DNA from 2 places in the Priestia sp. TSO9 genome. Region 2 is predicted to be linked to the other one. Evidence: a T-box and tRNA genes for the amino acid it is inferred to sense, from the RefSeq annotation. Region 2 holds a T-box; the other holds one or more tRNA genes.
What was found. A T-box is a leader RNA that pairs with one kind of tRNA and senses whether it is charged. The one in region 2 lies ahead of thrS (threonine--tRNA ligase), so its partner is inferred to be a tRNA-Thr.

Region 1: it encodes a tRNA-Thr, which carries the amino acid that the T-box ahead of thrS (threonine--tRNA ligase) is inferred to sense. The anticodon was not compared.

Annotation. Positions count from the first base shown of each region.
Region 1 is NZ_JAJEKD010000015.1:903,350-918,695, reverse strand. It holds gene LJC66_RS19980 (DHA2 family efflux MFS transporter permease subunit) at 255-1,778, shown strand; gene LJC66_RS19975 (aromatic ring-hydroxylating oxygenase subunit alpha) at 1,813-2,865, opposite strand; tRNA gene LJC66_RS19970 (tRNA-Thr) at 3,076-3,148, shown strand; gene LJC66_RS19965 (ABC transporter ATP-binding protein) at 3,399-4,349, shown strand; gene LJC66_RS19960 (ABC transporter permease/substrate-binding protein) at 4,349-5,872, shown strand; gene LJC66_RS19955 (YwaF family protein) at 6,135-6,881, shown strand; gene LJC66_RS19950 (NAD(P)H-dependent oxidoreductase) at 7,020-7,538, shown strand; gene LJC66_RS19945 (hypothetical protein) at 7,567-7,932, opposite strand; gene LJC66_RS19940 (LCP family protein) at 8,146-8,877, opposite strand; gene LJC66_RS19935 (hypothetical protein) at 9,414-10,088, shown strand; gene LJC66_RS19930 (M24 family metallopeptidase) at 10,164-11,264, shown strand; gene LJC66_RS19925 (suppressor of fused domain protein) at 11,487-12,065, shown strand; gene LJC66_RS19920 (DMT family transporter) at 12,107-13,048, opposite strand; gene LJC66_RS19915 (GntR family transcriptional regulator) at 13,045-13,725, opposite strand; gene LJC66_RS19910 (acyl-CoA thioesterase) at 13,801-14,319, opposite strand; gene cuyA (D-cysteate sulfo-lyase) at 14,470-15,346, shown strand, end outside.
Region 2 is NZ_JAJEKD010000013.1:767,474-782,819, reverse strand. It holds gene LJC66_RS12145 (hypothetical protein) at 1-149, opposite strand, end outside; gene LJC66_RS12140 (MMPL family transporter) at 414-3,083, opposite strand; gene LJC66_RS12135 (MarR family winged helix-turn-helix transcriptional regulator) at 3,080-3,541, opposite strand; gene LJC66_RS12130 (MFS transporter) at 3,797-5,005, shown strand; gene LJC66_RS12125 (amino acid permease) at 5,070-6,470, opposite strand; gene LJC66_RS12120 (hypothetical protein) at 6,855-7,058, shown strand; gene thrS (threonine--tRNA ligase) at 7,230-8,447, opposite strand; T-box leader at 8,501-8,729, opposite strand; T-box leader at 8,770-8,996, opposite strand; partial or broken gene LJC66_RS12110 (sulfatase family protein) at 9,399-11,139, opposite strand; gene LJC66_RS12105 (hypothetical protein) at 11,304-11,504, opposite strand; gene LJC66_RS12100 (cell wall hydrolase) at 11,647-12,105, opposite strand; gene LJC66_RS12095 (valine--pyruvate transaminase) at 12,295-13,596, opposite strand; gene LJC66_RS12090 (DUF6421 family protein) at 13,612-14,847, opposite strand; gene LJC66_RS12085 (DMT family transporter) at 14,875-15,346, opposite strand, start outside.

The DNA.
Region 1 (15,346 bases), on a different contig from region 2:
AAATATAAAATTAGACTCATGATCCAACTTTATGATACATGATTTAAAGCGTTTACACAAATGTTCTTTTCGAAAAAATAGACGATACCGCGAAAATGCATTGATATAAAAGGATTATAGGACTAAAAAAGTCGATAAAATAAAGGATATGAACGCAAGATTTTTCACTTGCATAAATTGAACTCACAGTATAATATACTCTATGTAGAACATGTGTCTAAAAAAATGAACTTAAAGTATAAGGAGGTACAATAATGAGTCAATCGATAAATCAAATGGAAAAGCCGCCTTATGGCATAATTGCTATTTTGTTAATTGGCGCTTTTATCTCATTGTTGAATGAAACATTATTAAACGTGGCGCTGCCGTCTATTATGAAAGACTTAGAGGTGACAACGTCAACTGTCCAGTGGCTTTCTACTGGTTATATGTTAGTGAATGGTATTATGATTCCAACAACCGCTTTTTTAATTCAGCGCTATTCTGTCAGAGGCTTATTTTTAACGGCAATGACTTTATTTACAGCAGGAACAATACTTGCCGGTGCTTCGCCCGTATTTTCGGTCTTGTTAACCGCTCGTATTATCCAAGCATCAGGCGCAGCCATTATGATGCCGCTTTTAATGAACGTATTGCTCACAAGTTTTCCATTAGAAAAACGCGGAGCTGCGATGGGGATTTTCGGTTTAGTTATGATTTTTGCTCCGGCAATTGGTCCTACTTTATCAGGGTGGCTAATTGAACACTATGAGTGGAGAATGCTGTTCCACCTTGTTACGCCAATCGCGGCAATTGTATTAATAGGCTCTTTCTTCCTATTAAAAGACAAAAAAGAAAAAGTGGAAATCAATTTGGATTTCCTATCGCTTGTGTTATCTACGATTGGATTTGGGGGACTTCTATACGGATTTAGCTCAGCAGGAGATAAAGGCTGGGATTCTGTGGAAGTATACGGCACCATTATCGTAGGAGCTGTGGCGCTGATTTTATTTATTACGCGTCAGTTCAAGCTTAAAACACCTATGCTTGAATTCCGCATTTTTAAATATCCAATGTTTGCTTTATCATCAACGATTTCAATGGTGATCACAATGGCATTATTCTCAGCCATGCTGCTAATGCCAATTTATGTTCAAACGGTACGAGGCATTTCTCCGCTTCATTCAGGATTACTAATGCTTCCGGGTGCGCTATTAATGGGTGTGATGTCACCGATTACCGGAAAATTATTTGATAAATTTGGAGCGCGTGCACTGGCTGTAACGGGTCTAACGATTACAGCCGTTACGACGTATTTCTTCAGTAACTTAGAGCTTGATACGACGTATACAACGCTCATTACGCTTTACACACTTCGCATGTTCGGAATGTCTATGGTGATGATGCCGGTTATGACAAACGGATTAAATCAGCTGCCGCAGCGCTTTAATCCGCATGGTACTGCGATGAATAACACGCTTCAACAAGTATCGGGAGCTATTGGTTCGGCTCTTTTAGTAACGGTGATGTCAAACCGTACAGCTACGCATGCAAAAGAGCTCGCTCAAGATGCAATGAGCGGAGCGGGAGCAGCGAATGCAACCGCAGCCGGGGCAGCTCAAATGAAAGAACAGATTGGGATGCAGGCAATGGTACAAGGGATTAACGATGCGTTTGCCGTCTCAGTAGTACTAGTGGTGGTTGCCTTAATTCTTTCATTATTTATGAAACGCGCAACGCCGGCAAGTGAAGATGAAGTGATAAAGGAAAAAGCAGGACGTGAGCAGTTCGCTAAATGAAAAAGAAATCCCCGCTGAGACAGCGGGGATTTTTTTAGCTTGTATATCTAAAACTTAACCCCATTTTCTTTAATAATTTTCGGTAGCCGATGGACGTTTGATCAGCCATAATGTGCGCTTCCATCTGCAGGTCTAAAGGCAAGTCTTCAGGTTTTTGGTTTTCAACCATTTCACGGTCTTCGTCAAAGACGCGAAGGTTAAAGTCATACACACCTTCAACGGGAGAATCTTTGTCAAAGTTTCGAGCGATTGGTGCGAATAAACGTGTTTCGCGGGCTGAAATAGGAGAGACTGCATTCATAATCCACAGCTCTGCGCCTTCTGGGAAGTATACTTTTAGCGTAGCTGTAAACGGTGGATAAACATCAAAGACACGAAGCCATTTAAAATCAGGTGGATTTAAATGCTGCTGTTCTTTGGAATAATTGCTCACGGTGCTCGTATATTCTACATGAAGCCCATACTCTGTATCGCTTACTTTATACTTAGGCACAAAGGCGTTGTTTCGATCACCAAATGTGTCCGTGTGAACCCAAGCAAAATGAGCTACGTCTAAAAAGCCTTCCATTTGACGACCGGCCGAACCCATGATATCAAAGCTCGGACAAACAATTTGCTGAAAATCAGGGTCCTCCCACGCATCGAAGTAAGGCAGGTTATCTTGTTCCCCTGTCAGGGAAGTCCACACTAATCCAAATCGTTCAATAACTGGATAGACGGCCATACACAAGCGGGGAGAAATATTGGCATCAGGGTGAGCTGGAATCGACGTGCATGCGCCGTCCGTTGCATAGCGGAAGCCGTGGTAAGGACAGACAATTTCATCATCTTCCACCCAGCCCATGCTAAGAGGGGTGCCTCGGTGAACGCATAAATCACGAGCCGCCACTACTTTGTGTGTGGTACGGTATAGAACTAGATTTACATCTAGCAGTTTTACGGACGTTGGTTTCTCTGTTACCTCACTGCAGCGTGCGACGGGGTACCAATACTTAGCGAGCGTCGTCCAATCTTCCAGGCTGAACGTGCAGTCTCTTGGGTAGGGAGTTGCCGTTTTTGATTTGGTCATGGTTGGTTGTTGTTCCATCTATTTTCTTCCCTTCTTTTGTAAGCTCTTTTACTAAGGGTAATATAAAAAAAGAAAATTCACATAATTTATGTAAGGAGTTCTAACATAAAATATGGAACTTTGTAGAAAGTGCGAATTTAAGAAGACGTAAATTAGAGAATATACCAATAAAAAAATTTAAAAAAGCGCTTCCTAAATGAATTTAAACGTGATATAATTTTCCAAGACGCTGGTGTAGCTCAGTAGGTAGAGCACTTGCATGGTAAGCAAGAGGTCGCAGGTTCGATCCCTGTCGCTAGCATACTAAAAAACCTTCTTTCTTGTTGAAAGAAGGTTTTTTTATTTGTGATGGCTTTAAAATTCTTCTCCGCCTTGTGAAAACTTTAACAGTTTGATAGCCTTATTAGGACGCTGTGAGAAAACATGTATATCTTTTTCACTATGTCTTATGAATCATATTTAGAAATATTCTTAAAAGAATGTTTATTGCCTCTAAGCATTGGGTACACGAAACTAGGGGTTAAATTTCAACAGGGAGTGTGAACGATAATTTGATTACGTTTAAGAATGTGTCAAAGCAATATCCAGACGGTACGACCGCCGTGAAAAATATTAATCTAGAAATTAAAGAAGGAGAGTTTTTCGTTTTAATTGGTCCGAGTGGGTGTGGGAAAACAACCACCTTAAAAATGATTAACCGTCTTCATGATATTACCGAAGGAGAACTATACATAAAAGATAAGCTCGTATCGGACCACAACATACATGAGCTGCGCTGGAACATTGGTTATGTCCTACAGCAGATTGCTCTTTTTCCTCATATGACCATTGCTGAAAATATAGCTATTGTACCCGAGATGAAGCATTGGAAGAAAAACAAAATCAAAACGCGCACTGATGAACTGCTTACCTTGGTAGGACTAGATCCAAAGCAGTATCGAAACCGAAAGCCGTCTGAGCTCTCAGGTGGCCAGCAGCAACGTGTAGGTGTAGCGCGTGCCCTCGCAGCTGATCCCCCCGTTATTTTAATGGACGAACCCTTTAGTGCCCTCGATCCGTTAAGCCGCGAACAGCTTCAGCAAGATGTTATTAGCTTAAAAGAAAAAATCAAAAAAACATTTGTGTTTGTTACGCATGATATGAGCGAAGCGATGACGCTTGGAGATCGTATCTGCCTAATGAAAGACGGGGAAATTGTTCAAGTTGGAACCCCGGAGGAATTCATTCAAAAGCCTAAAAATGAATTTGTAAAAACGTTTATTGGAAATCAAGGAAATGCTTTATTTGAGACATTGGATATGTTTCTCAAAGAAAGTGAACAGCCAGACGTAGAACCTACTGAAGAGCTAGCTTCAACCGCTACTGTTCAGCAGGCAATGGACGCCCTTTACGACCATGAAGCAATAGCCGTGAAAAAAGGGAGCAAACGCATTGGCGTTGTAACGCGCAAAACTCTATTAGCGTTTCTTTCTGATAAGACGAAAGAAGGAGGAACGCTGTAATGAATGCACTAAGCACATTATTAGATCAACGAGGAGACGCACTGTTTCAAGCTCTTCTTGAACACATTCAAATTTCAGTACTGGCCCTTGTTATCGCCGTATTAATTTCAGTGCCGCTCGGACTGTACTTAACGAGACATGACCGCATTGCTGAACCGATCATTGGCGTAACAGCCGTACTGCAAACCATTCCTTCACTCGCTTTATTAGGATTACTGATTCCTCTTGTCGGAATTGGAACCTTTCCCGCGGTTATTGCCCTGTTTTTATATTCGCTTCTTCCTATTGTACGAAATACATATACCGGAATTAAAGAAGTGGACCCATCTTTAATTGAAGCATCCAAAGCTATGGGGATGAACTCGTGGAGACGATTAATTAAAGTAGAACTTCCTCTAGCTCTTCCTGTCATTATGGCCGGAATTCGCACAGCGATGGTACTCATTATTGGTACAGCGACAATCGTGGCTCTTATCGGAGCGGGCGGACTCGGAAGCTTAATTTTGCTTGGTATTGACCGAAGCGATAATAGTTTGATTTTATTAGGAGCCATTCCAGCAGCATTATTAGCGCTTATTTTTGATGGAATTCTGCGAACGATTGAACACTCAGCTAAAAAAGGGTCCAAAAAACGCTCGTTTATTATGATCATCGTATTAATACTCATTCTTGTTTCTCCGTTTGCAGCGATGAGCGCAACAAAACCAGACCTTGTTATCGGAGGTAAAATTGGTGCAGAACAAGATATTTTAATTAATATGTACAAAGAATTAATTGAAGATCAAACCGATATGAAAGTAAATCTTCGATCGTCGCTTGGAAAAACAGTATTTGTATTTGAGGCTCTGCGTAACAAGGAAATTGACTTGTACCCTGAATATACGGGTACAGCCATTGTGACGCATCTAAAGGAACAGCCGGAGAGCAAAGATGAAACAGAGGTGTACAACCAGGCAAAAGAAGGATTTCAAAAGAAATTCGGCCTTGTCTATTTAGATCCAATGAAGTTTAATAATACGTACACATTGACAGTAACAAAAGAATTTGCAAAAGAAAATAATCTAACCACCGTTTCAGATTTGGCAAATGCAACAGATAAAGTAAAAGCAGGGTTTACGCTTGAGTTTAAAGATCGTGAAGACGGCTATGTAGGCATTCAAAAAGAATATGGTCTTACCTTCCCGAATATTAAAACGATGGAGCCGAAGCTTCGCTATCGCGCTGTAGAAAAAGGCGATATTAATATGCTGGATGCTTACGCAACAGATCCTGAAATCAAACAGTTTGGTTTGAAAGTCTTAAAAGACGATCAGCAGTTCTTCCCTCCGTATCAAGGAGCGCCTGTGCTTCGTGAAGATATGCTAAAAGAGCATCCTGAACTGAAAAAAATCTTAAATCAACTGGGCGGTAAAATCAGTGATGACGAAATGCGTGAAATGAACTATCAAGTAAATGCAAAAGGAAAAACAGCTGAAGAAGTTGCTCATCAATTCTTAGTGAAAAAAGGATTAATTAAAGAGTAAAAACGAAGAAAAAAGCTAGGACAACAGTATGTTCGTTGAAAGAAGATCCGAATGATAAATCGTTCGGATCTTTTTATTTTAGCTGTTTCTAGCAGTTGATTATCCATACTCGATTATTTACTCCATTCGTCCGTCTTTAGATTGGCGTGATCTCGTTATGTCTCAATCTCTTTTTAATGCGAGAGAAGCATTAATGAAAATGAGGCCTTATGAACAAGCTAAAGGTACCAAATTTGTTTTCTGATGGAAGGGAGGCGGTTTTATGAATTCATTTTTTACGTGCCATCCTGTACAACATTCCTTTCAGCTTTTTTCAGTTGAACATCTTGTAACTTTAGCTATTATCGTGATCATAGGAGCATTTATTTTTTTGTGTCGAAAGCAGCTACGACAAAAGAGGTTTGTGTTCGTTTTGCTTTCACTCGTTCTAATTGCTTCAGAAACAGCCTACCAGGCTTGGGAAATCGGATGTCATCAGTGGTCTGCTGAAACTTCCTTGCCGCTTCAGCTCAGTGATATAGTCGTGCTGCTGGCTGCTATTATGCTGATAACCAAAAGCAGGTTTCTTTTTTATTTTGTGTACTTCGCGGGAATCAGCAGCTCTGTTCAAGCCATGATTACCCCGGATCTTGGCGGCTATGCATATGCCCAGTTTCGCTATGTGCAGTTTTATGTATCGCATGGCGGTGTGGTACTTGCTTGCTGTATGCTAATTGCTGTTTGCAGATATGAGCCGACGTTTCGTTCTTTGTGGGTAAGCGTAGTATTTGTTAATCTGTACGGAGGTTTTATCTATGCTATCAATCGTTTACTCGGGGCGAATTATTTATACATGATGAAAAAACCAGGGCACGCTTCCTTGCTGGATGTTCTTGGACCTCATCCTTGGTATTTAGTATGGATTGAAGGAATTATGATTCTTAGCTTTCTTGTCCTTTATTTGCCGTTTTGGGTACATAAAAAAATTAAAGGTGATAAAACCAAAGTCAATTTTATTGAAGCAAAATGATAATACTGGTAGTTTATAAGTGGAAACTAACTCGTATTTCCTGAAGGAAAAGGAAGAATGACTGAACAAGCTGTGAGAGGCAAGCGTAAAAAACAGAAAAGAAAAAGCAAGCACAGACATTAGAAGGAGAGTATCAAAATGAAAACACTGGTTATTTTAGCGCATCCAAACTTAGCATCTTCTCGTATTAATAAAGCGTGGGCAGAGCGAGTGAAAAAAGAAGAGAATGTGTACGTTCATGATTTATACGCAAACTACCCCGATTTCAAAATTGATGTAGAAAAAGAGCAGGAGTTAGCTGTTCAATTCGATCGTATTGTTTTTCAATTTCCATTTTACTGGTACAGCTCACCAGCACTCTTAAAAGAGTGGCAAGATGTTGTCTTAACATACGGCTGGGCTTATGGAAGCAAAGGTACTAAACTTCAGGGAAAAGAGTTTGTCGTAGCTACTTCGACAGGAGGCCCTCCAGAAGCTTATCAAGAAGGGGGATACAACCGCTATCCAATGAATCATCTGCTTCTTCCGTTTCAAGCTACGGCAAATTTAACAGGCATGAAGTTCCAAACGCCATTTCTATTTCAAGGAGCAGGCGGTGACCTGAGTGACAAAGTTATTCAAGATAGTGCAGAAAGCTACGCTCGATTACTAAGATAATAAAAAAAAGCCGCGTTAACGCGGCTTTTTAATTTACATTTGTTCGTGAAAAAGAAGTAAGCAGCTTTTGAGGAGCGATATCTAATCCTTCAATGAGTAATCCCGTCATAGCCGTTAGACTCCCGACTTCAAACGATTCCCCGGCTCTCCAAAATGCGGATTCACCTTGTTTAATATAAATTTTCAGTCCGTTATCGCCAGCTACCCAGCCTTCCCCGTGAACGACTAAAAGAAGCTGTGGAATCGTAGCTTCTTGACGGGGGGTATAATCATTTTCTTGAAAAGATAAAAAGCTGATTTTAACATCTCCAGTATGAGAAAGCAGCGGGTTCACTTTATAGGTGGAATGAAGAAAGGAACGCTCTTCTTCAGATTGAAAACCATATAATTTCATACGTTCATCTCCTTGAATCAAAAATATAAAAAAGAAGTCCTTCTCCTTTCATATACGCATGTAGTAGAAAAAATAGAACTTCAAAGAAATAGCTGTTTCCTGGAAAATGGCTTCATTTTTTGTCGAAGCTCAAATTTTTTTGAAGGATAGGGAGGAAAAACAGAAGTTTTTTTGAATAGTATAAAAAAGGTGTCCGCTAATGGACACCTTTTCCTAATTTAAAAATGACTGTAACGCTTGTTTGTTTTCTTCAAGGTCGATGCTTAAAACAGCACCAATACCGGATACTCGTTCATTTGAATAGGAACCTTCGACCGGTAAACGAAGAGATTTTAAATCTGGCTGATTCCCAACTAAGAAATCTTTTCCTATCACGATAAATGTTTTTGGAGGAATATTTGTATCCACATATGGATCAATGACGCCCCATAGCTTAGGAGCTTTTGCCAGCGTCTTTACTTGAAGAGCTTCATCCATTAATTTACCGATCACTTCTTGTTGACGCTTCACGCGCCCGAAATCACTTTGGCTATCATGTCGGAATCGCACGTATCCTAGTAATTTATCTCCGTGAAGAGTTTGTTTTCCAGGTTTTAGCGTCATGCCGATTCCTGATGACATTTCGTGCGGCACGGTAACCGTAATTCCCTCAGGGGCAATCGTATCGGCAACTTTAGAAAAACCTTTAAAATCAACAACGGCATAATAGTTTACATCTACGCCGAAATTTTCTTTAATTGTCTTACGCATTAATTCGGGCCCGCCAAATGCATAGGCTGAATTTAATTTGTTTTTGCCATGTCCAGGAATATCCACATATGAATCACGCATCAAAGAAACAATTTTAGGCTGATTGCTGTCTTTGTCATAATGAGCAATCATGATTGTATCGGCACGCGAATGTTCTTCACCTCGAGAGTCAATTCCAAGAAGCAGCACATTCATGCTATCTAAATTGGCACTTGCACCATTAAAATCAAATTGTCCATCTTTCCCAAAAGCTCCGTCTGCTTCTGCTAACCCTTGTTGGTATTGATAATACACATACGCACCAGCGGCGATTACAAGAATGAGAAAGAAAAGAAGTAGCTTTCTAAAGCGTTTCTTTTTTCTTTGCTTTTTTCTTTTATGTTGTTTACGTTCTGTACGTTCTTCCAAATGTCTCACCATCGCATTCAAAAATATTAATACTTTTTGTTTGAAACCAATTATGCAAAAAATTATAAAACAACATAATAAAATTAACACTAAGGGATTAGATTAGCAAGTACGTTCACTAGTAAATCTGCGAAGACAGCTAAAATAAGAAAAGTGTATAAATAGAAGAAAGAGGAAATAAAGGTTATTTTTTTCGAAGATATTTGTTATAATCTATCATAGTTAGGGAAAAAGTTCTGTCTTTTAAGAATGGAATAAGAGGAAAGTCTCTGTTTGCGGAGAATCAAATATAGGTCTAAATGCAGAAAAAAGGAGTGAAGCGAATGAGTATATATGTGTCATCTTCGAACCTTGTGCTGATTCCAGAAGCGGCGTTAAGTCATTGGAAACCTTATGGCACGGGGGAATTGACCGGAGCTATTATTTCAGGTAAAGATAGTGCTGAAATAATTAAAGAGCTTAATCAATCGTCTATTCTGCCTTTTACAAGTTTTTTCTATCGAAAGCATTTTGTTATTCTATTTGATAAAGAACAAGTGAAAAATCATTTTGAACAGCTGCTTTTACTATATAAATCTCAGGGCTATATTTTTTATTCTTCTACTTTATACGATGATCACTGGTCCCAGGTCCTTGAAGGAACGAAGCAGCTGCTAACGGTCAATGGACAAGTGGTGCCGGTGCTCGAGCTTGAACAAAACGGTGAATTTGATGTTGTACGTGATGAAGGCGGTCTGCACATTGTGATAGATGATGATGAAGACGAAGAGAAGCAGCTAGAAAAAAAAGTTCATGAGCTTCCGCTTGAAGAAGGTACCTATTTTATTGGCGATCCGGGATTTGTTGAAAACCGGGATATGCTGGTAAAAGAATATTTTCCTAAAGGTACGTACGAATTTATTTATAGATACGGAGAAAATGGCTGGCTGATGAAAGTAAGCATTCAGCGAAAAGCGATTAAAGAGCAGCTTACTACTCTTCACGCGGCTTTGTCTTAACCTCTATTCATTGTACAATATTGCTAAATAACTATGTTATAATAGTAATATTGCACAATGAAAGGGGTTTTTTTAATGGAAGCACGTTTGCAAAAAGTCGTATCGTGGCTGGAAGAAAAAAATGTAGAAGCGGCCTTTATTTCGTCAACCGAAAACGTATTTTATTTAACTGGATTTCATACGGATCCGCATGAGCGTTTACTTGGCTTATTTGTGTTTAACGAAGCAGAGCCAATGCTTGTTTGTCCATCAATGGAAGTGGGACAAGCAAAAGAAGCCGGGTGGAAGTTTGATGTGATTGGATATGAAGACCATCAAAATCCTTGGGAACTTATTAAAGAAGCTTTACATAAACGAAACGTAATAGATGTGAAAAAGGTTGCTGTAGAGAAAGAGCAGCTGCTGTATGCGAGAGCCGAAGAACTGCTTAGCTTATATCCAAATGCTGAGCTAGTCGGAGCAGAAGAGAAGTTAAATCAGCTGCGTTTAATTAAAGATGAGCGTGAAGTTGAGATTCTGCAAAAGGCAGCTGCCTTAGCTGATTTTGGTGTAGAAGTAGGCGTATCTGCTTTAAAAGAAGGCGTTACGGAAATGGATGTTTTGGCTAAAATTGAATACGAGTTAAAGCGAAAAGGAATTCGTGAGATGTCGTTTTCAACGATGGTTTTATTTGGTGAAAAAACGGGAGAAGCGCACGGGAACCCAGGTCTTCGCACGTTAAAGCCAGGAGATATGGTTCTGTTCGATTTAGGTGTAGTGCTAGACGGATACTGTTCAGATATTACGCGTACAGTCGCTTACAAGTCTATTAATGATAAGCAAAAAGAAATTTATGAAACGGTACAGCGCGCTGAGCAGGCAGCTCTTGAAGCTTCCAAGCCCGGCACTCGCATTGGCGACTTGGACATGGTAGCACGCAATATTATTACAGAAGCAGGATATGGAGAGTATTTCTTGCATCGTCTTGGTCATGGTCTTGGTATTAGCGTGCATGAGTTTCCTTCAATGAGCCGCAACAATGATGATGTGCTTCAAGAAGGCATGGTATATACAATTGAACCGGGTATCTATATTCCAGGACTTGGAGGCGTGCGTATTGAAGATGATGTAATCATTACAAAAGATGGATACGAAACGTTAACGAAGTACCCAAAAGAATTACAAATTATTTCATAATAACGTCATAAAAAATAGAGGCTGCCATGGTGCAGGCTCTATTTTTATAGGAAAAGAAAAAATTGGTTAAGGTTTCTTGTTTGCTTCTTGATACAATTTCATAGTATGTTACGAAACGATAACATTTCTATCACATTTTCTAAAAACTATATCGTAAGCGAGTGCAGTAGTATATGCTGTACAGTAGGGAGCTTTTTAAGGTCGCAAGCAAGGAGGTTTTTTATGAGTAATTTTACAAAAGATGAAGAATTAATTATACATAAAGCAATAGATGTATTTGGTCAAAAGGATCGAATTGAAGATTATTCAGATGAAAGAAAAAAGCATGGTATTCACGTTGTGGCGTGCGAAAATCATCCGCGTCAAGACGTAACCGCGTATGCAACGCTCGGTGGTCATCAATGTCCGACAGGCTACACAGTTGGAGGAATCCCGCTTCGAATTGAAATCGTTGGGGCTTGTCATGAGGAATTCGGTATTTATTCTGCTATTTTAGCAAACTGTATTTTCCATATGATGAAATCTCACGTGTCCATCTTCCCAGGAGCTATTTATAAAGACGTTATTGCAGTCCTTGATGACAGCTTTCATATGCAGCACATTTTGCTGATTCCGCCGTTTTTATGGGATAATTTTTCAACGATTGAACTATCTGATAAAAAAGTAACGTTCCTGCAGGCCGTTCCGATTTCAGAAAATGAACGTGCTTTTGCACTTGAGTACGGAGTAGATTCGTTGCTAAGCCGCTTTGATGCTGAGCAGGTGAATGTCTTCAATTTAGAAAGAAGATCTGTTGTATAAACAAAAAGAGCGCCGACTGAGACGCTCTTTTTTGTTATTGATTAGTAGGTCAATTCTTTTTGCGGTATAGCTTTTTTATGACTCGTTTGGTAGCTGTGAAGCACCATGCCTGCTATGATAACGCCCATTCCAACCCAAGAAAGAATCGATGGCAAAGGGCTTGATAGAAGGAAGACCTCTCCTAGCAGGGCAAATAAAACTTCCATCGATTGTGTAGCTTCAACTGCACCTAACTTTTGAGAATCTTTTTTAACAAGGTCGGTTGCTGCAAAAAATAAGACCGTTGCACATACTCCTGAAAGTAACGCAACTAAACTGCTTTGATAAATTTGAGTTGTTTTTGGTAATCCATCGGTCACGTAGGCATAGACAGAAAGAATGATCCAAAACGGCAGGCTTGAAAGCGTCATTCCAAGCACACGCTGAAACGTATTAAGTGACGACACTTCCATCATTTTACGGTTGCCAAGCGGGTATGCAAAAGAGGCAATCAAAATGGGAACGGTACAAAGCAAGGCAGTAGCGGCGGACAGTTCAGTCGCATGTTCAAGCTGCATGAGCACAACTCCTATTAAAATAATAAACGAAAAACCTAGCTGCTTGAAAGGAATGCCTCCTCGCTTCTTTCCTTCCTTGTAAAACAAAGGAGCTAGGAGAGACCCCGATAAAATTGTGATTTGCCAAGTTCCTGCAATAAGCCAGCCGGGACCGTAGGCTGAAGCAAAACAAAGAGGAGCGTAAAATAACCCAAATCCAACCGTGCTCCAAAGCAGCCATTTTTGCGGCTGGGCTTTTATTTCTGCCACCACAGGTTTAATACCACCCCAAAAATAAACGAGTACAAGCAAAAGAGGTATCATAAAAAAATAGCGCAGCGATGCGCTCCACGCCCAGCTGCCTCCGGATAAATCCATTGCTCGATTTAAAACGAATGTAAAAGCAAAAAAGAATGAAGCAGCAATGCCTAATAAAAGAGGATTCACTTGGATTCCTCCTCACTTGTCAGCGCTTCACCTAACGTCAGCCAGTTCGTTTCGACAAGCTGCGATGCCAGTGCGGCATCTTTTTGACCGCAAGCGTTTATGATTTCTTTGTGCTGATCAACGGAAGCAAGGCTAGCAAGAGACGAAAAACGAGCGATTTCCAGACGCTGAATTTTGGCGCTTGTTTGTTTTACAACACGTTCTAGCTCTATATTGTTCGCCCGTTTTAAAAAGACGGAATGAAATGCTTCATCCGCTTCGATTGCTTTAAGGACATTTCTTGTTTTGATCGCATGTTCTAGAGATTGATTGTGCTTGATTAGTTCGCCCATATCTTCTTCTTGTAACGAAGTACAAGCCAGCTTAGCAGCAAGTGCATGAAGAGCTGCGACGACAATAAAAGATTGTTTTGCCTCCTCAAGGTTTAATGGAGCCACTTTTGTAGAAGAGCCGGGTGTCGTTTGGACAAGGCCTTCATCTTCAAGTCTTTTTAATGCTTCTCGAACAGGAGTGCGGCTAACTCCAAATTGCTCAGCCAGTTCTTTATCCTGAAGCTTTTGTTCCGGCTGAAATTCAAGCATGACAATATTGTGTTTAAGTGTTTGATAGACTTCTTCTCTTAAAGAAAGTCGTTTGAGAGGTTGAATGTTATTTTTCATAAAACCAATATATCGCATATTAGATTAAATAACAATGTGAAAACTAAAAAAACTTCGTCTAAAAAGCAGACAGCTGCTTTTTAGATGAAGAGCTTAATTACTGCTGCGCAAAGATTTAGATAAAATGCTCGCAATCGCTTTGCTGTGCTCAACCTGCGTTTTTTTTGACTCTTTTCGTTCAAGAGCTACTTTTTGAAGACTTTTTTCTTCTTCAGTTTGAGCAATAACTTGAGGAACAGGGGCAGGTTTCCCTTTTTCTAATGCAACAAAGGTGAGAAAAGAAGTAGCTGCAATACGTTTTATTCCCGTTAACAAATTTTCGGCAATCACTTTAACGAAAATAATCATGGAGCTTTTTCCTGTAACAACAACGAATGCTTCATATGAAATAAAATCTTCTTCGGTGACGGGTTCGATAAAATCAACGTGATCAATGGAAGCCGTAACACACGTCTTTCGGGAATGTTTAGCTGCTGAAAGAGAAGCTGTCATGTCCATGTCAGCGACAATTTTTCCCCCAAAAAGGGTGTGGTGATTGTTTAGGTCATTTGGAAAAATGTGCTGTGATTTGACTACTCGTGAGACGCTGCAAAGTACTGCTTTTTCACTCATTGAAAACACTCCTTCAAACTGTTTATATGGTTTAATGTATGTTGACTACTTGTTCTTATGTATACAAGTTATAGAAAGCCCTTTCGTAAAAAGCTCTTCAAAAGCTTCTATATGGTAAAATAGAACAAATATGAAAGAGAGGATGAGAGCATGAACTTAACTCAATTTTCTAGAAGAAAATATACGGATTCCCCTACACCTTTAGAAAAGCTATCGGTTTTATCTCAGCAGTTAAATGGACCTTCAATTTATATGAAACGAGATGATATGCTTGGACTGACAGGGGGAGGAAATAAGACGCGCAAGCTTGAATATTTAGTAGCTGATGCAAAAGCGCAAGGAGCAGACGTGTTTGTAACGTGCGGTGCGATACAATCCAATCACTGTCGTTTGACGCTCGCTGCTGCCGTAAAAGAGCAGATGAAATGCGTGCTCGTATTAGAAGAAGGGGAAAATAAAGCAAGTGATCAGCCGACAGGGAACTATTTTCTTTATCATTTACTAGGCGCTCATGACATGCGGTTTGTCGCTGAAGGTTCTGATTTGACAGCGGAAATGAAAAAAGTAGAGCAAGAGCTAATTGAAAAAGGTCATAAACCGTATTTAATTCCAGTAGGAGGTTCGAATGTTATCGGTGCAACCGGATACGCTGCCTGTGCACAAGAGCTGCTTATGCAAAGCTATGAGCAGCAAATAAAGCTTAGCCACGTGGTTTGCACAAGCGGCAGCGGAGGCATGCACGCAGGATTAGTGGCAGGCTTTCAAGGTCTTCAAAGTGACGTATCTGTTATTGGAATGAATGTTAGTCGTGCTAAAGAAGAACAAGAAGCAAAAGTTGCTAAGCTGACGAGTGAACTTTATGATCATTTACATAGTAAAACGCCTTTTAAAGAAGAAGAGATTGTGTGTATGGATGAATACGTAGGTCCGGGGTATGCTGTTCCGACAGAAGAGATGGTGGAAGCAGTCAAACTTGTCGCCAGTACGGAAGGGATTTTATTGGATCCTGTGTATACAGGAAAAGCGA
Region 2 (15,346 bases):
CCTTGGCAGCTCGGACACTCATAAACATGTACAAAATAAAGTCCAATATGGTGGAATCGTTTCCCTAAGCAATCTGGACATGTTCCTGCTTCGCGCATTTGTTCTCGTCGTTTGTCTCGTTGATTAGCGAAGAAATTTACAAATTTCATAAAAGAACCTCCCTCATGTTTTTGACTATAGGTTTTCCTGATGAGAGGTCTTTTATTCGACTAGGTGTATTTATAAAAGCACCTGCTTGATTGTGCTTTTAAACTATACTCACGTTTTCCAATAATACAAAAAGGATAGATAGAGCATTCTTATGACGCTCATCTATCCTTCATTTTTATCCTATATAATGCTTAACGCTATACAGGCGTTTATCACTATTTCCTAACAAGTATCTGATTTTTGATACAGCTAGCATATACAAGTTATTCTTCTACTTTGTATTTTTCTTTTTTCCGAATAAACGGCCACCAGTTTCCTTCTCCAAGCGTTACGACAATCGCTGGCATAAGAAGCGGAAGAATGACAAGGCCATAAAGTAAAAGACCAATAATAACAACCGTTGCTACATGAACAAGTGTTAATACACCCGATGGCATCATAGCCCCAAACGTTCCGGCTAAGATAATAGCAGCAGTGATAATAACCGACCCCATCTTACTCATAGACGTAACCATCCCTACTGCTACGCCGCTTTTTACTTCTTCGTTAAAACGGTCTAACAAGAAAATAGAGTAGTCAATTCCAAGGGCAACTAAAATAACAAAACTAAAGAATGGCACGGCCCAGCTGATTCCGTCATTCCCCATTATATCCACGAATAGAAGCTCTGAGATTCCCATTGCTGTATAATACGTAAGCAGCAGTGAAGCAATCATGTATACAGGCATGATCATTGAACGGAATAAAATGGTCAGCACAATAAACAATCCAATCATCATAATAACCATTGTGCGTGAAAGATCCGTTGTGGATAAATCTTTTAAATCTGCATTCGAGCTCGATACGCCTCCGTACACAATTTCTGTATGCTCAAACGGCGTATCAACGACTTCGCTTGCCACCGCTTTTTCAATATTTTTTACGGTTGAAATGGCTTCTTCAGAATATGGATTTTGATCGAGCACTACACTGAGCTTAACTCCTTTTCCATCTGCAAAAGAATAGCTATCGATGGATTGTTTAAACCCTTTATCTTTCATCACTTCTGCTGGAAGGTAAATACCCGTATCTCTAACTGTTGAGCTGTCACTCATGTTATCAAGCATATCTGTTGCTTTTGTTAAGCCATCTGAGATCTTCGTCAGTCCGTCATTCGCACTGTTAACGCCTTTTGCTAACTGATTGATACTGTCTGATAACGCTCCAACTTGACCTTGCTGAGCTGAAAGATTCTCATTTGCTTGTTGGAGACCAGTTTGAATGGTAGTAAGCTGTTTACTGATTGCAACAAGCTGCGGAACCGCTTGCTGCACATTTCCTGTTGTAGAGAGCTGAGTGCTGACAAGCTGCAGCTGTTGATTAATTTGAGCTAATCCATCTGCAGCAGGTGCAAGCGACCCGCCAGATTTCTCTTTAGAAGCAGAACCCGTTTGGTCAGCTATTTGATTTAGCCCTTTTTCAACATCACTTAATCCTTTTTGTACATCTCCGATTCCTTTAACAGCATCTTTGATTCCATCTGATGCAGAGCCTAGCTGTGAATTAACATATAAATCATCAATCTTTTCTCCGGTAGGCTGTGTGATAGTCATAACAGAATCCACGTGATCCACTTTTTCAATTGCTTTGCTTATATTTCCTAAATAAGGAATAACATCCGCCTTTGTTAACTCTTTATCTCCTTTAATAATAACATTGACAGGAAACGCTTTTCCTTCTCCCAGTGCATCACTGATAGCATTTAGTCCTTTTATAGATTTATAATCACTGCTTATTTCAGCAGTAGAATCAAACGATACTTTTGAGTCGTACGTGACAATAAAAGGCACGGTAATAATCGCTGTAATGACTAAAAACACGAACGGTCGCGCCACTGCCTTTTTCCCTAAAAAGCCCCACAGCTTATTATCGCTATGAGAAGCCACTTTTTTAGACGGCCAAAATAATTTTTCTCCAAGCGTAACCATAAAAAGTGGAAGCAGAGTAAATAAAATGACTAGCAGTACACCTACGCCCACTGCTACCCCGACAGCCGACTGGAAAATGGCAAACTTGGCAAATCCAATGGCTGCAAACCCAATAAATACGGCAATTCCGCTGATAAATAGCGTTCTTCCTGCTGTACGATAAGCCGTGATCGTGGCCTCTACTTTATCATGTCCGTTTGCCAATTCTTCACGGAAACGATTAAGTAAAAGAATGCAGTAATCCGTACCAATTCCAAACAAAATAGCTACTAAGAACGTTTGCGTGAACGTTGAGATTGGAAAATCGACATTTTTAACTAAAATCCCTAGTAACGATTGACTGATTAAGTATGTGATTCCCACAATTAAAATAGGAATAAACGGCGTCACGACTGAACGGAAAACGAGTAAAAGCAAACCTAAAATCAAAAAGATAGTAATAAACTCCGTTTTCTTTAACCCTTCTTCTGAACTGTGTGCAAAATCCTGATTGATAAGAGATGCACCTGTTACATATGCCGTAGTGTCTTTTGGTACGCTATCATAAATCTGATTCGCTATTTTTTCAACTTTTTCATCCGATCCACTGACAGTAACCGGAACTAAAACGGTTTTTTTGTCTTTAGACATTAATTGATTACGAACATCTTGATCATCTGTTAAAGGCGTTGTGACATCTTTTACACCTTTAATTTTCTCTGTCTTATCAATGATTTTCTGTATTTGTTTCTCACTGTCTTTATCTAATGCGTTATCTAACTTGATAACCATGCTGATGGTATTACTGTCTTCTCCAGCATTTTTTAGAATTTGGCTGGCTCTGGATGAAACGGCATCGTCGGGAAGCTGAGACTGCCCTTTTTCACTTGCGAGCTTTGTTAAATTTGGTGACGTTAGCATCAATATACCTGTTAAAGCTAAAATAAAGGCCGCAATCACCCATTTAAATTTCACAATAAATTTCATTCTTTGCTTTCCCCTTTTGTAGTTAACTTTTCTTTTGCCATTGTAAGAATTTCAATAAATGTATCTATTTTTTCTTCTTCTACATCATCAAACAAATTCTCAATGATACTAAAACACGCGGCATTTCCGTCATTTATTACCTTTTCTCCTTCAGCCGTAATCTTAATAAGCTTAGAACGTTTATCGCTCTCTAGTTCATTAGTGTCCCACTCCACAAGCCTTTTTTCGAGCAGCTTTTTGATTCGATTCGAAATAGCACTTTTATGAACACCTTGCAAGACAGCAAGACTGCCAGGTGAAGATGGACCTTTAATCATTAAACTATTTAACAAATCAAACTGCTGCCTAGAGACATGTTCGAAGAGGTTATGGCTTATCTCTCTGTGAATTACTTCTGTTCCTACAAACAGCACTTCTTCAAAAAGTTCTACAGCTTGATATAACTTGCTTTTCGTCACTTCTTTCCCTCCTTTGCACATTTAGTTTATAGGTATAAACTATTCAACTTTAAAAATAGTTTATAGGACTAAACTTTATTCTGTCAATAAATTTATGTCTGACTGTCTTCATATATGATAAAGATAAATGGAATTCGAAAAGATACCGCTTACATCAGCTTTTTTGGTTGTCAAAGCTCAATCACTTAAGTATTATTAGTAATTGACTTCTTTTCAAGGAGATATAAATTTTATACACAGAAAGGGTGATCACACATGAATACAATGCATGCTAATGAGCAGGTCAGTAAGAAAGATTCCTTTCCAATTGCTCTCATCTCATTGACTCTTGGAGCTTTTGCTATCGGAATGACGGAATTTGTTATTATGGGGATATTGCCTAACGTTGCGGAAGACCTTCACGTTAGCATTTCGACTGCTGGCCAACTAATTACAAGCTATGCTTTAGGAGTAGCAATCGGCGCGCCAATTTTAACCATTTTTACTCATCGACTTCCTCAAAAGCTTCTGCTTTGTTTACTTATGCTTTTATTTATTCTCGGAAATGCGATTGCTATTATTGCACCTAGCTATGGAATTTTAATGGGAGCTCGTTTAGTTACGGCATTATGTCACGGTACTTTCTTTGGAGTAGGCGCTGTTATTGCTTCACGGCTCGTACAACCTCATAAACGTGCAAGTGCTGTGGCAACGATGATGGCAGGTTTAACCATTGCAAATATAATCGGCGTTCCTGTGGGAACATTCATTGGGCAACACTTAGGCTGGAGAGCTTCGTTTGGAGCTATTACGATCATGGGGATTATTGCATTTATTGGTATTATTCTGTTTATCCCAAAGCTTGGTCAAGACAAATTAACGGGTCTAAAACAGCAGTTTGCTGCTTTTACTCAACCAAAACTTCTTGTGATGCTTCTTTTAAGCGCAATAGGATGCGGTAGTTTATTTACTGTATTTACGTACATTACACCGCTTCTTGAAGACGTTACAGGAGTAAGTGAACATAGCGTTACGTGGATACTTGTATTATATGGATGCGGAGTTACGCTCGGAAACGTTGTTGGAGGCAAGCTAGCAGACTGGAAGTTAATGCCTTCGGTTGTAGGTATATTTGCTTTTCTTTGTATTGTGCTGACTATTTTTACGTTTACCGTTAAAAGCCCAACAGCAGCGATTATCACGCTGTTTTTCTGGGGGGCAGCAGCATTTGCTGTAATGCCTGGTATTCAAGTGAAAATTATGAACTTAGCACAGGAAGCACCTGCTTTAGCTTCTACTTCGAATCATTCGTTTGCTAACTTAGGAAATGCTTTTGGCGCCTTTTTCGGAGGCGTAATTATTAACCATATGGGACTTACTTCACTTCCTTGGGTCGGCGCCATTTTTGTAGGAACGGCTTTTGTTATCAGCACTTGTCTTTTTATTGTGGAAACACGCAAAAAACATAGTGAACAATCGTCCTAACTGTCTAACAACCGAACAACAAGTAAAAAAGAGCCTTTCTTTGCTGAAAGGCTCTTTTTTACTTTTAACTCGCTTTTTTCATTTCTTTACTTGTTAATCGACTGTGTTTACGAGAATAACCGACATATACAACTATACCAAGCACAATCCATATGCTAAAATACAGCCATGTTGTTTTAGGAAGATTAATCATTAAAAATAAACAAGATAATACAGATAAAATTGGTAAAACCGGGACAAACGGCATTGTAAATCCACGTTTTAAAGTTGGATGCGTTTTACGTAAGATGATAATGCTGACGCCCACCATGCCGAAAGTTAAAAGAGCTCCGATATTTGCTAAATTCGCAAGTTCTTTTAGATCTATAAATCCTGAAATTAACGCTCCGATAATCCCTACTAGCCAAGTAGAAAGAATCGGAACTCCTGTTTTCTCGTTTGTTTTGGCAAATGCTTTTGGCAACAAGCCGTCGCGGCTCATTGAGAATAAAATGCGTGTTGCTGCATAAATGTAGGCGAAAATAACAGCCATGATTCCAATGACAGCTCCTGCAGCAATAACTCCTGCCACTGCATTTTGTCCTACTGAATGAAGAACATAGGCCATTGCTTCTGGAACATTCAGTTCCTTGTACGAAACAACTCCGGTCATAACAAGGCATACTGCTACATAAATAATCGTGCAGATCACAAGTGAACTAATAATTCCAATGGGCAAATTGCGCTGCGGATTCTTTACTTCTTCTGCTGATGTAGATAAGGCATCGAAACCTAAGAAAGCAAAAAATACGGCCGCTCCCCCTGTCACAACACCTTCAATTCCATAAGGCATAAAAGGTGTCCAATTAGACGGTTTTACATAAAAAGCTCCTACAATAATGAAGAGAAGGATAATAAACAATTTAACAAGTACCATAAAGTTATTCACTTTTTTACTTTCTTTTGTTCCTCTTGAAAGCAGCCATGTAATAAGAAGCGTAATACAAATAGCAGGAAGGTTTACTAGGCCTCCATTTGCAGGGATTGTAATCAATTCTTTTGGCAGTGAAAAACCAAAGCCTTCTAAAAAGTTGTTAAAATAAGAAGACCAGCCGTTTGCTACTGCTGACATCGTTAACAAATAGACAGAAAGCAACGTCCATCCCATTAAGTGCGCTACCACTTCGCCGATGGTTGCATATGTATAGGTGTAAACGCTCCCAGATACAGGTATAGTTGAAGCAAATTCCGCATAGCACAGCGCTGCAAAACCGCATACAATAGAAGCCAATATAAAAGAAAAAATAACGGCTGGCCCAGCATCGTTAGCAGCTACTAAGCCTGTTAATACTAAAACCCCCGTTCCGATTACGGCTCCAATACCAAGAAGAGTCAAATCGAATGCTCCTAATGTTTTGACTAGAGATTTGTTTTGACTTTGTTCTAATAATTGCTCGATTGACTTCTTTTTAAATAGTTTTCCCATTGCACTCTCTCCTTTCTGTTGCCACTCATCCATTAAAAACTTGAAAATAACGTCTTTCCCATTTGCCTGCGCGTTTTCACTTCAGATACAGTAGTAATTATATAGAAATAATTACTAACTTGTCTATTAGTATACTAATATCATTATATATATTTCAAGAGTTTTTGTAAGCGATTTCTTATCATTGCTCTATTTTGTATTTATAAACTAAATAAAGAGATTATCATTATGCTTACGTATAATAAGTTTGAATAAAAATAATATTCTGAAAAATTATTTTATATTTTTTTTAAATAACTTTTTTACTAACTATCTTCAGATATAAATTCCTGACATAGAGATTATTTACAGAACGATGAATGTTTTATCTTACCGGGTGTTATAATGATGAAAACTGAAGTGTATGAAGGGCGGAGAAAGATGATTAACTTACTTATTGGCTGTATTTTACTAGCATTAGGAGTATACTTTATGTTTAAATTTCTTTTTTACTCTCCTTCTAAAAAGAAGCGAGATCAGCAAAACATAAACAAACCATCAGGTGAAGCTTCAGCTTCATCCACAAACGATTCGAATAGAATAAGATAAATTTTTTTATAAAATAACGGCGTTTATCTAAGACAAAAGTTACACTGCCGATATATAATATTTTATACCCTTCTAGTTCAATATTCCCTTCATTTTGGTGTAAGACAAGATGAAGGGAATCACTATCCGACTTAAAAAATCGGATTTTTCTATTTAGCAAGGTAAATGGCTTCAATAAACTCCGTTTGAATTTTTTTCTTTATTCAAGTTTACAGCTGCCTCTTCCACACTTATTGTTCCTATATTTTTCTTCCCATGCTTTCGCATAGCAAGCGATTCATTTTCCACTTCTTTATCTCCTATCACAGCCATATAAGGAACTTTCAGCATTTCTGCTTCTCGAATTTTTAGCCCTATTTTTTCAATGCGATCATCTACTTCCACACGATATCCTTTTAACTCCATCTCGTGTTTCACTTTATATGCATATTCCATATGCGGCGGTGCAATAGGCAATAGTTTGAGTTGAACAGGAGCCAGCCAAAGAGGAAATTGACCTTCGTAATGTTCAATCAAGATGGCCATAAATCGTTCAACGGAACCGTATATAGCGCGGTGAATCATTACGGGACGATGCGGTTTATTGTCTTCCCCAATATACATACAGTCAAACTTCTCTGGCATTAGAAAATCAAGCTGAACTGTTCCGCACTGCCAGCTGCGACCTAAGGAATCTAAAATATGAAAATCGATTTTCGGCCCATAAAAAGCTCCGTCTCCTTCATTAACCTGGTAATCTAAGCCTTTTTCACTTAACACAGATTGAAGCGACTTTTCTGCTTGGTTCCATGTTTCAATATCTCCCATGAATTTTCCAGGTCGTGTGGATAGCTCCACTTTGTAATCGAAGCCAAAATGTGAGTAAAAGTCATGGATAAACGCTAGGATGCGGCTAATCTCAGCTTCAATCTGACTGAGTTCTACGAATAAATGAGCGTCGTCCTGTGTGAATGAACGGACTCTTAGCAATCCGTTTAAAGAGCCAGAAAGCTCGTGGCGATGAACTAATCCAAGCTCTGCGTATCGAATCGGAAGTTCTCGGTAGCTTCTTCGCTTGCTGTTAAACAACAAAATGGCTCCCGGACAATTCATAGGTTTAATCGCATAGTTTTGTTTGTCAACATTTGAAAAATACATATTCTCATGATAGTGCTCCCAGTGTCCTGATTGTTCCCATAGCTCCTGTTTCATCATGATTGGTGTTTTTATCTCCTGATAGCCTGCTTTGTAATGCTTTTGTTTCCAGTAGTTTTCTAACTCATTTCGAACAATCATTCCGTTAGGTAAGAAAAACGGCATGCCAGGAGCTTCTTCCATCGACATAAACAGCTCCAGTTCTTGACCTAATTTTTGATGATTTCGCTTTTCTGCTTCCATTTGTTTTGACATGTTCATTCCTCCAATATGTTTTTATTCAACAAAAAAGCCGCACTCATCCCTAGTAAAGGGACGAATGCGGCCGTGGTACCACCCTAATTCCGTAAAATACCCATACGTATTTTACGCTTAAAAAGATAACGGTTTTACCGGTTGCGGTTTCAGTGTATATACATTCCCCGCCGCAGCTCCAAGGTGGTAAATTCATTTCGTTTTCTAAGGGTTCTCAGCCAGTGACCCTACTCTCTGTAAAGAAAATCCAAAAATGATTCATGTCCTTTTCATTGCTCGTATATTCATTTTTTCTACATAAAAAAACCGCACTCATCCCTAGTAAAGGGACGAATGCGGCCGTGGTACCACCCTAATTCCGTAAAATACCCATACGTATTTTACGCTCAAAAAAGATAACGGTTTTACCGATTGCAGTTTCAGTTATGCACGTTCCCTGCAATAGCTCTAAGGTGGTAAATTAGATGATTTCTTAAGGGCTCTCAGCCAGTGACCCTATTCTCTGCGAAGAAAACAGCACCTAATTCATGTCCTTTTCATTGCCAAATACTGTTTATTAGTTGTTAAAAGCGATTATAGTGTATAAATTTAACAGAAGTCAAGAGATAATTTTTTATTTTTTAATGGTATAGAATTACTTTATGCTTGAATTCTTGAAAAGTTACTTAAGAATATACGGACTTAAAAAGTTTTTTATTATACTATTAACGACTACATTCTATTCTTATTTTTACCTTTATTTTCACAACAATAAAGCGCAAAAGAAAGATACCGTAAGTCCTTATTTGTTTTATCTAAGCGGAATTAACGAAGTAAAACCAATACTATCCCAAACCAGAACAAGTAACATAGCACAAGCATCATCAGGTTTTTTTATTTATATACTAAAATATTAAATATACCTTTTTCTGCTCACCCAAATAGTTGACTTAAATCCGTAGAAACTATTTTTTATCTATCTTTAGACTGAAGCTCATCATACATACTTCCACTTTGCGGAAAAATCCGTTTTGTCCTGATTTGTTCTTTAAGAATAACATCAAGCTGCCGCTGAATTTCCCTTGTTTCATTTGTCGAAAAGTACGGGTGAGCCAGATTTACTGTTTCTAACGGATCCTTGGTCAAATTGTACATTTCAATTTGATCGGGAACACGTGTTGTTTTGAGGGTAGTAAGACTTACAGGGTAACCTTCATATTGCTCTCCGTGAATGAATTCATCTTTTTTGTCATCTGCTGACCAAAATTGCGGATTATCATGATAGCGAGCGTATTTCCAAATTTCCTTTCCTGCCGCTGACGAAAACTCGACAATGACCGCTTGAATGTGATTAGGCTGAACAACTGACGGGTAGCTTTCTCCTAAAAAACTTGTTTGGTGAAGTCCTTTTGTCGGGTCATCATCCGTCATGAAGAAAACCGGTGTTTGCTCTTGCTCAAGAGACGATTCTCCTCGAAGTATACCTGACAGGTCTCGCCCAACAAATGGATGTACTTCCGTATGACTTTTTTGTAATTGCTTTTGAACAGCGGAAGCATTGATATTAGCTAAACTAAGCATTGTCGGGATCAAGTCAACGTGACTAGTCATCAGGTCTGTACGTTGATAATTGGTAAACAAACATTTGTTGTGAATGAGAAGCGGAACGTGAATAGATTCTTCATACATGTTGTACCATTTTTGATGTAGTCCCCCGTGAGCTCCAAGCAAATCACCGTGATCAGACGTAAAAATAATAATTGTATTTTCATAGAAAGAAGATTGTTCTATGGTCCGAAGAACTTTTAAAATTTGTTTATCAACATTTTTTTGCAGCTGATAATACAAGCGCCGGTAGAAGCTAGAATTTGGCGTTGGCTGCAGCGCTTTTGGATAGAGTATTTATAGCTGCTTTGAGCGCAAGGCTTTGTTTGTAAAGGTTCTCTAATGGTAGGCGGCGGATCGATGTTCGGAATCGTCTCATCAATAGAAAACTGAAACATAGGAAGGTGTTTGGTAATCGCTCCAAACAGCGCAATGTCATGCGGGTTCACAAACGAAGCTACCATGAGCCAAGGCTGCTCAGTCGCTTGATGTTCTAATCGTTGAATAAGCTCTATGATTTCCTCTGCATATATTTCGTCTCGTCCGCTCACTCCAACGGCCGCAGATGAACCAGAATTGTGCGGGTTTCTCCCTTCCGGTTCTGGACCAATCCACCCTGAAAAACCAAACTTTTCAAGCTTATTAGCCCGTTGATAGAGGCATTCTTTTTCCGGATCCGGTATTCCTGTTTGCATCTGGTAGCTAGAAAAAACATTATGTGTTCCTGGAATTAAGATGTTCTCATCAGAAATGTGCCATTTTCCTTTATAAAAGGTTTGATACCCAGCCTGCTTAAAATAATCCCCCATCGTCGGGACGGTATTAGGCTGCAGCCAAAACATATCAGGATCTTGTGACTTCTTTGCGATACCTTGCGTTTGCGTAACTCCGTGCAAGGAAGGATACTGCCCTGTAAACAATGTAGCTCGACTTGGTGAACAAGCTGTAGAACCGACGTAGTGAAGGGTAAATTCCATTCCATGCTGTTTTAAAAATTCATGTGCTTTTAAATGTTTTTTCTCCACTTTTTTAGTTCTTTACTTTCATATAAGGGTGGAAATCGCTCCTCGTCCACGACAATTAACAAAAAATTAGGCTGTTTCTGCATGTTTACTCCTCCGCGTGTTTATCAAATTTTCTGTATTGATAAACTATGTAAAAAGCACTTTTTTTAGAAGAACGGAGTACGGTTCATGTCTTTTTATACCCAAACGAAAAAAGACTTGGAGGATTTCTCTAAGTCTTTCATAGCTCGTTTCAATACGATATTCCTTATTTTTTGTATGCTTTTAGCTGCTGATTTCGTTTATAGGTGCCAATGATACTAGGTATACCTACAATTATACTTATCATAAAACTCCACATCATGTAGCGCCAATCCCCTGTAAAAAGCGCTACTCCCATAAAAAAAACGAGCTGACCAGCAAGAGCTAACCATGAAGCTATCCAAGCAAACATCATATTCTCTTTCACGTTATCACCTCATATTTTTAATTATGAATGACTTTTTATATTTTACCATGAAATTCTAATTTTAAAGGTTGTTCTACTGTTTATTTTATGTACATAACTAAAAAAGCTAATAGCAGCGCGCAGCTAGCCATTAGCTTTTTTATTATTTTGCAAATACATGATTTCCTATTTTAATTGTTTCTTGTTTTTGGCGCAGCCATTGATCTCCCGTTTTATCAGGATTAAAGAAGAATAATGAACCTTTCCCTTGACCTTGGAAGTTAATTGCTTCTTCTACAGCTTTTTTTGAATCTTTGTCTGCAGGTTTATTAACTTGACCGTTGCTCACCGGACTATACTGACCTTTTTGATAAATAACGCCTTTTACAGTGTCCGGGAATTTGCTGCTGTCGACTCTATTTAATACAACTGTCGCCACGGCTACTTTGCCTGCATAAGGCTCTCCTTTGGCTTCGGCTGATACGAGACGAGCTAATAATTCTTTATCATTTTTATTTACTTGAACGTGCTGTTCATGAGCGGGCGCTGCAGCAAATGCTGAGTAACCTGCACCAAAACTTGGGATAAGCATCGCTATAGCGATTACTAGTTTCTTTATCATAAAAATAAAAAGCCTCCTTGCTATTTCTTGACGTGGTTCATATGCTAGCAGAAATATAGGAGTCTTTCATTGCAAAAAATTATCCAATTCCCAAAGAAATTGGATGTTATTGTCTTCTTTAAACAATCTTTAGCTTATAAAGAATCCTTTATGATTACGTATGAGTTGCACTGCTAAATCTTAAAGAAATTATATTTTTTCTGTTTGAAATATAAAGTTTGAACTGTATATTTCCTTAACTACTGAAGAAAGAATATCAATTCCTTTCTTTAACTCCTCATCTGTAGCAGTAAGACTTATACGAATACACTCCCGGTTGTGAGAAGAAGATTGGCTGCCGTGAAAGAATGAGCCGCCTGGTACTACAATCAAGTTTTCTGCTTTTAATTTATTGTATAGATCGCTATCACTGAAAGGCAAACCTTCTAACCAAAGCCAACCAAATAACGAACCTTCCGCTTTGTGCAAATACCAAGGAATATCATCCGGCATACGTGTAGTTAAAAGATTTTTTAAATAGTCATGTTTTTGTTTATAATGAGTTCTTATATAGTTAGCTGAAATTCCGGCTAACTGCCCGCTCTTTAAGGTGCTAGTCACCATTCGCTGACCTAACCTAGAAGAGTGAATCAAAATATTTGATTGAAATGCTTCCATTACTTTTATGAACTCACTTTTTCCTATAGCAATTCCTATTCTCTCTCCAGGCAATCCGGCTTTAGAAAGACTCATGCAGTGAATGATATTATCATGTATGATTGGATCCATTTCAACAAAGTTCATAGCCGGAAAAGGAGGTGCGTACGCTGAATCAATTAGCAATGGAATGTTATAGTCCTTGCATACTTGGGATATAAAGTGTACGACTTCTTTTGAAAGAATGTTGCCGCTTGGATTATTAGGTCTTGATAATACGACAGCTCCGATGTCTGGGTCCTGAGCTATTTTATCTTTAAATGCCTGTTTGTTAAATTCATAGCGAAACGTATGACGATCAAGCTTTGAAAGGATAGGAGGAATTCCCTCTATTACACCTTCCTCGAGCGCGATTCCACTATACCCAGCGTAATCTGGCAGCATAGGTATTAATGCTTTTTTTACTCTTTCTTCTTTACTTGTACCGCAAAACGAATTTAAAGCTAAAAAAAAGAGATTTTGACTTCCCGACGTGATCAAGACTTGTTCTCTGTCCAGTTTAATACGATAATTCGTAAAGAAGTATTCTCTTATGCAATCAATTAATTCATGCGTACCGTAACTAGAACCATATTGGCTAATCAAATTTTTTAATTGTTTTTCGTTCACAATATCTCTTAAAGCTTCTTCCCACATTTCATAAACTTGAGGGAGGATGGCGGGGTTGCCAGCACTTAAATTCACATATTGATTGAGGTTGGAATTGAGCACTTCTTGGATGTCATGCATAATAGCGCGAACGCCTACTTTATTAGTCATTTTGTTTCCGATTTTACTTAAATGCAAAGCATTCATTAGTGCATCTTCTCCTTAGAGATTATGGTCATCGAATAGTAAGTATGGAACTTCAATCTTTTTATTTTGCTGATTAATAAAGTACTTGTTCGGAATAGTAAATTTATCACCATTCTCACTAGGCAATAAGTATTTTCGAACATAATGTTCAGCTTTTTCTTTATAGTCAGAGTCACTTTGAACCGTTTCAAGTTCTTCAATTTCTTTTACTAAAAGATCCAGTTCTTTTAAGCATATGTCTAAATCTAAATAAGCATGGTCTCCTTTTCGGGATATTGAATGCCCATTTGCAACTAGCCAGCTAAAAAGAAAAAATCCTGTTCCAGAATCAAAGTTTCGGGGTGCATTATGCTGAATAGGGTATCTTAAAAGTCGTTCAAAGAGAACAAATTCTGTTATCTCTTCCCAAAAAGGATATTTTCTTTTATGAAGAGTCAGCACCGTCTGACAGTCTACTTTAACTTCTTCCAGTATGCCTGCAAAAAAATTCATTTTTGCCTGTATATGCTGGTCAAAAGGTTTATTTCCGCAGTGATGGTAATAATCATGTAGATATCCCCAGATTACCCTTGCCTGATAGGTGTCTTCTCTATTCATAGTATGAGATTTAAAGTTAAAATCAGGAAAGATAGAATACGCTCTTTTTAATGTATCATCATTGTATATGCTGTGAAATTTATTAAAGAAAAATATCGCGAAGTTTTGACTTGTTACCTTTTCTTTTGTTTTTACATTCTCAGGGAAAAATACAATACACTTCCCTTCCATAAATCCTTGAGTACCAGCCAACAGCTTTAAAGATTCACATCCATTTTTAGGATGAGGAAGGTCTGCTTCAATGGAGTTCATGATTTCGGGTTCATCACGAACGGCGATAAAGGCTTCTAAATAAAACCCTCTTTTTGTAGGGCCATTAGGCGTTACAATCGGTCCTAAAAAGAACGTCGCCTCTCCGTTTGCAGGCGGGCTATAAGCAATTAACGTTTGATCAAAATAAGGAGCTTGATCGAGTCCTCTTTCAATCCAATCACATACGTCATTTTTTAATGCATTCCACACTTCAGGTAAATTTAAAGAGTCATATATTGTTTCAGTTTCAGCAACTACTTTTAATAAGAGCTCTCTAGCTTTTTCGTAATTTCTTTTGACCTCTCCATTTGGGCCCTGATATTTTCTTATCTCATATAGAGCAGGTACTATTTTATCGTTTAATAACTCCACTAAACTTTGAGTATGATTTTTTGTTAACATGATTAAAACACTCCTTTTTTAGAACAGCTACTTAGCAGAAATATTTTTAGATGATGTAAGAGTAGAGTTATTTGTGTTTTTCTCTATTTGCTTTTTCAAGTTAATAAATATAACCCCTGCTATTACAAACGCTGTACCTATATAGACCTGTTTGTTTAATGTTTCACCTAAAAAGACAAATCCTACATATAAGGCGATAACCGGTGAAATAAATAAATGCGCCGTTGCTTTTGATATATGCCATTTTTTTAATAAATAAATATTAATAGAAAACCCTACGACCGACCCTATAATGGCCAAGTATAATAATGAGATAAGGCTAATCCCGGAGAAAGTGCGATTTCCATTTTCCACAAATAAACTAACAATCAGTAAACAAGCGCCTCCACTTAGCATCGAAAAAGAATTAAAGGTCATAATAGGCAAGGATTTTATGCGAGATTGAACTTGAACAGTTATAAAAGCTGAACCTAGCATAGCCATTAAAATGACGATCATG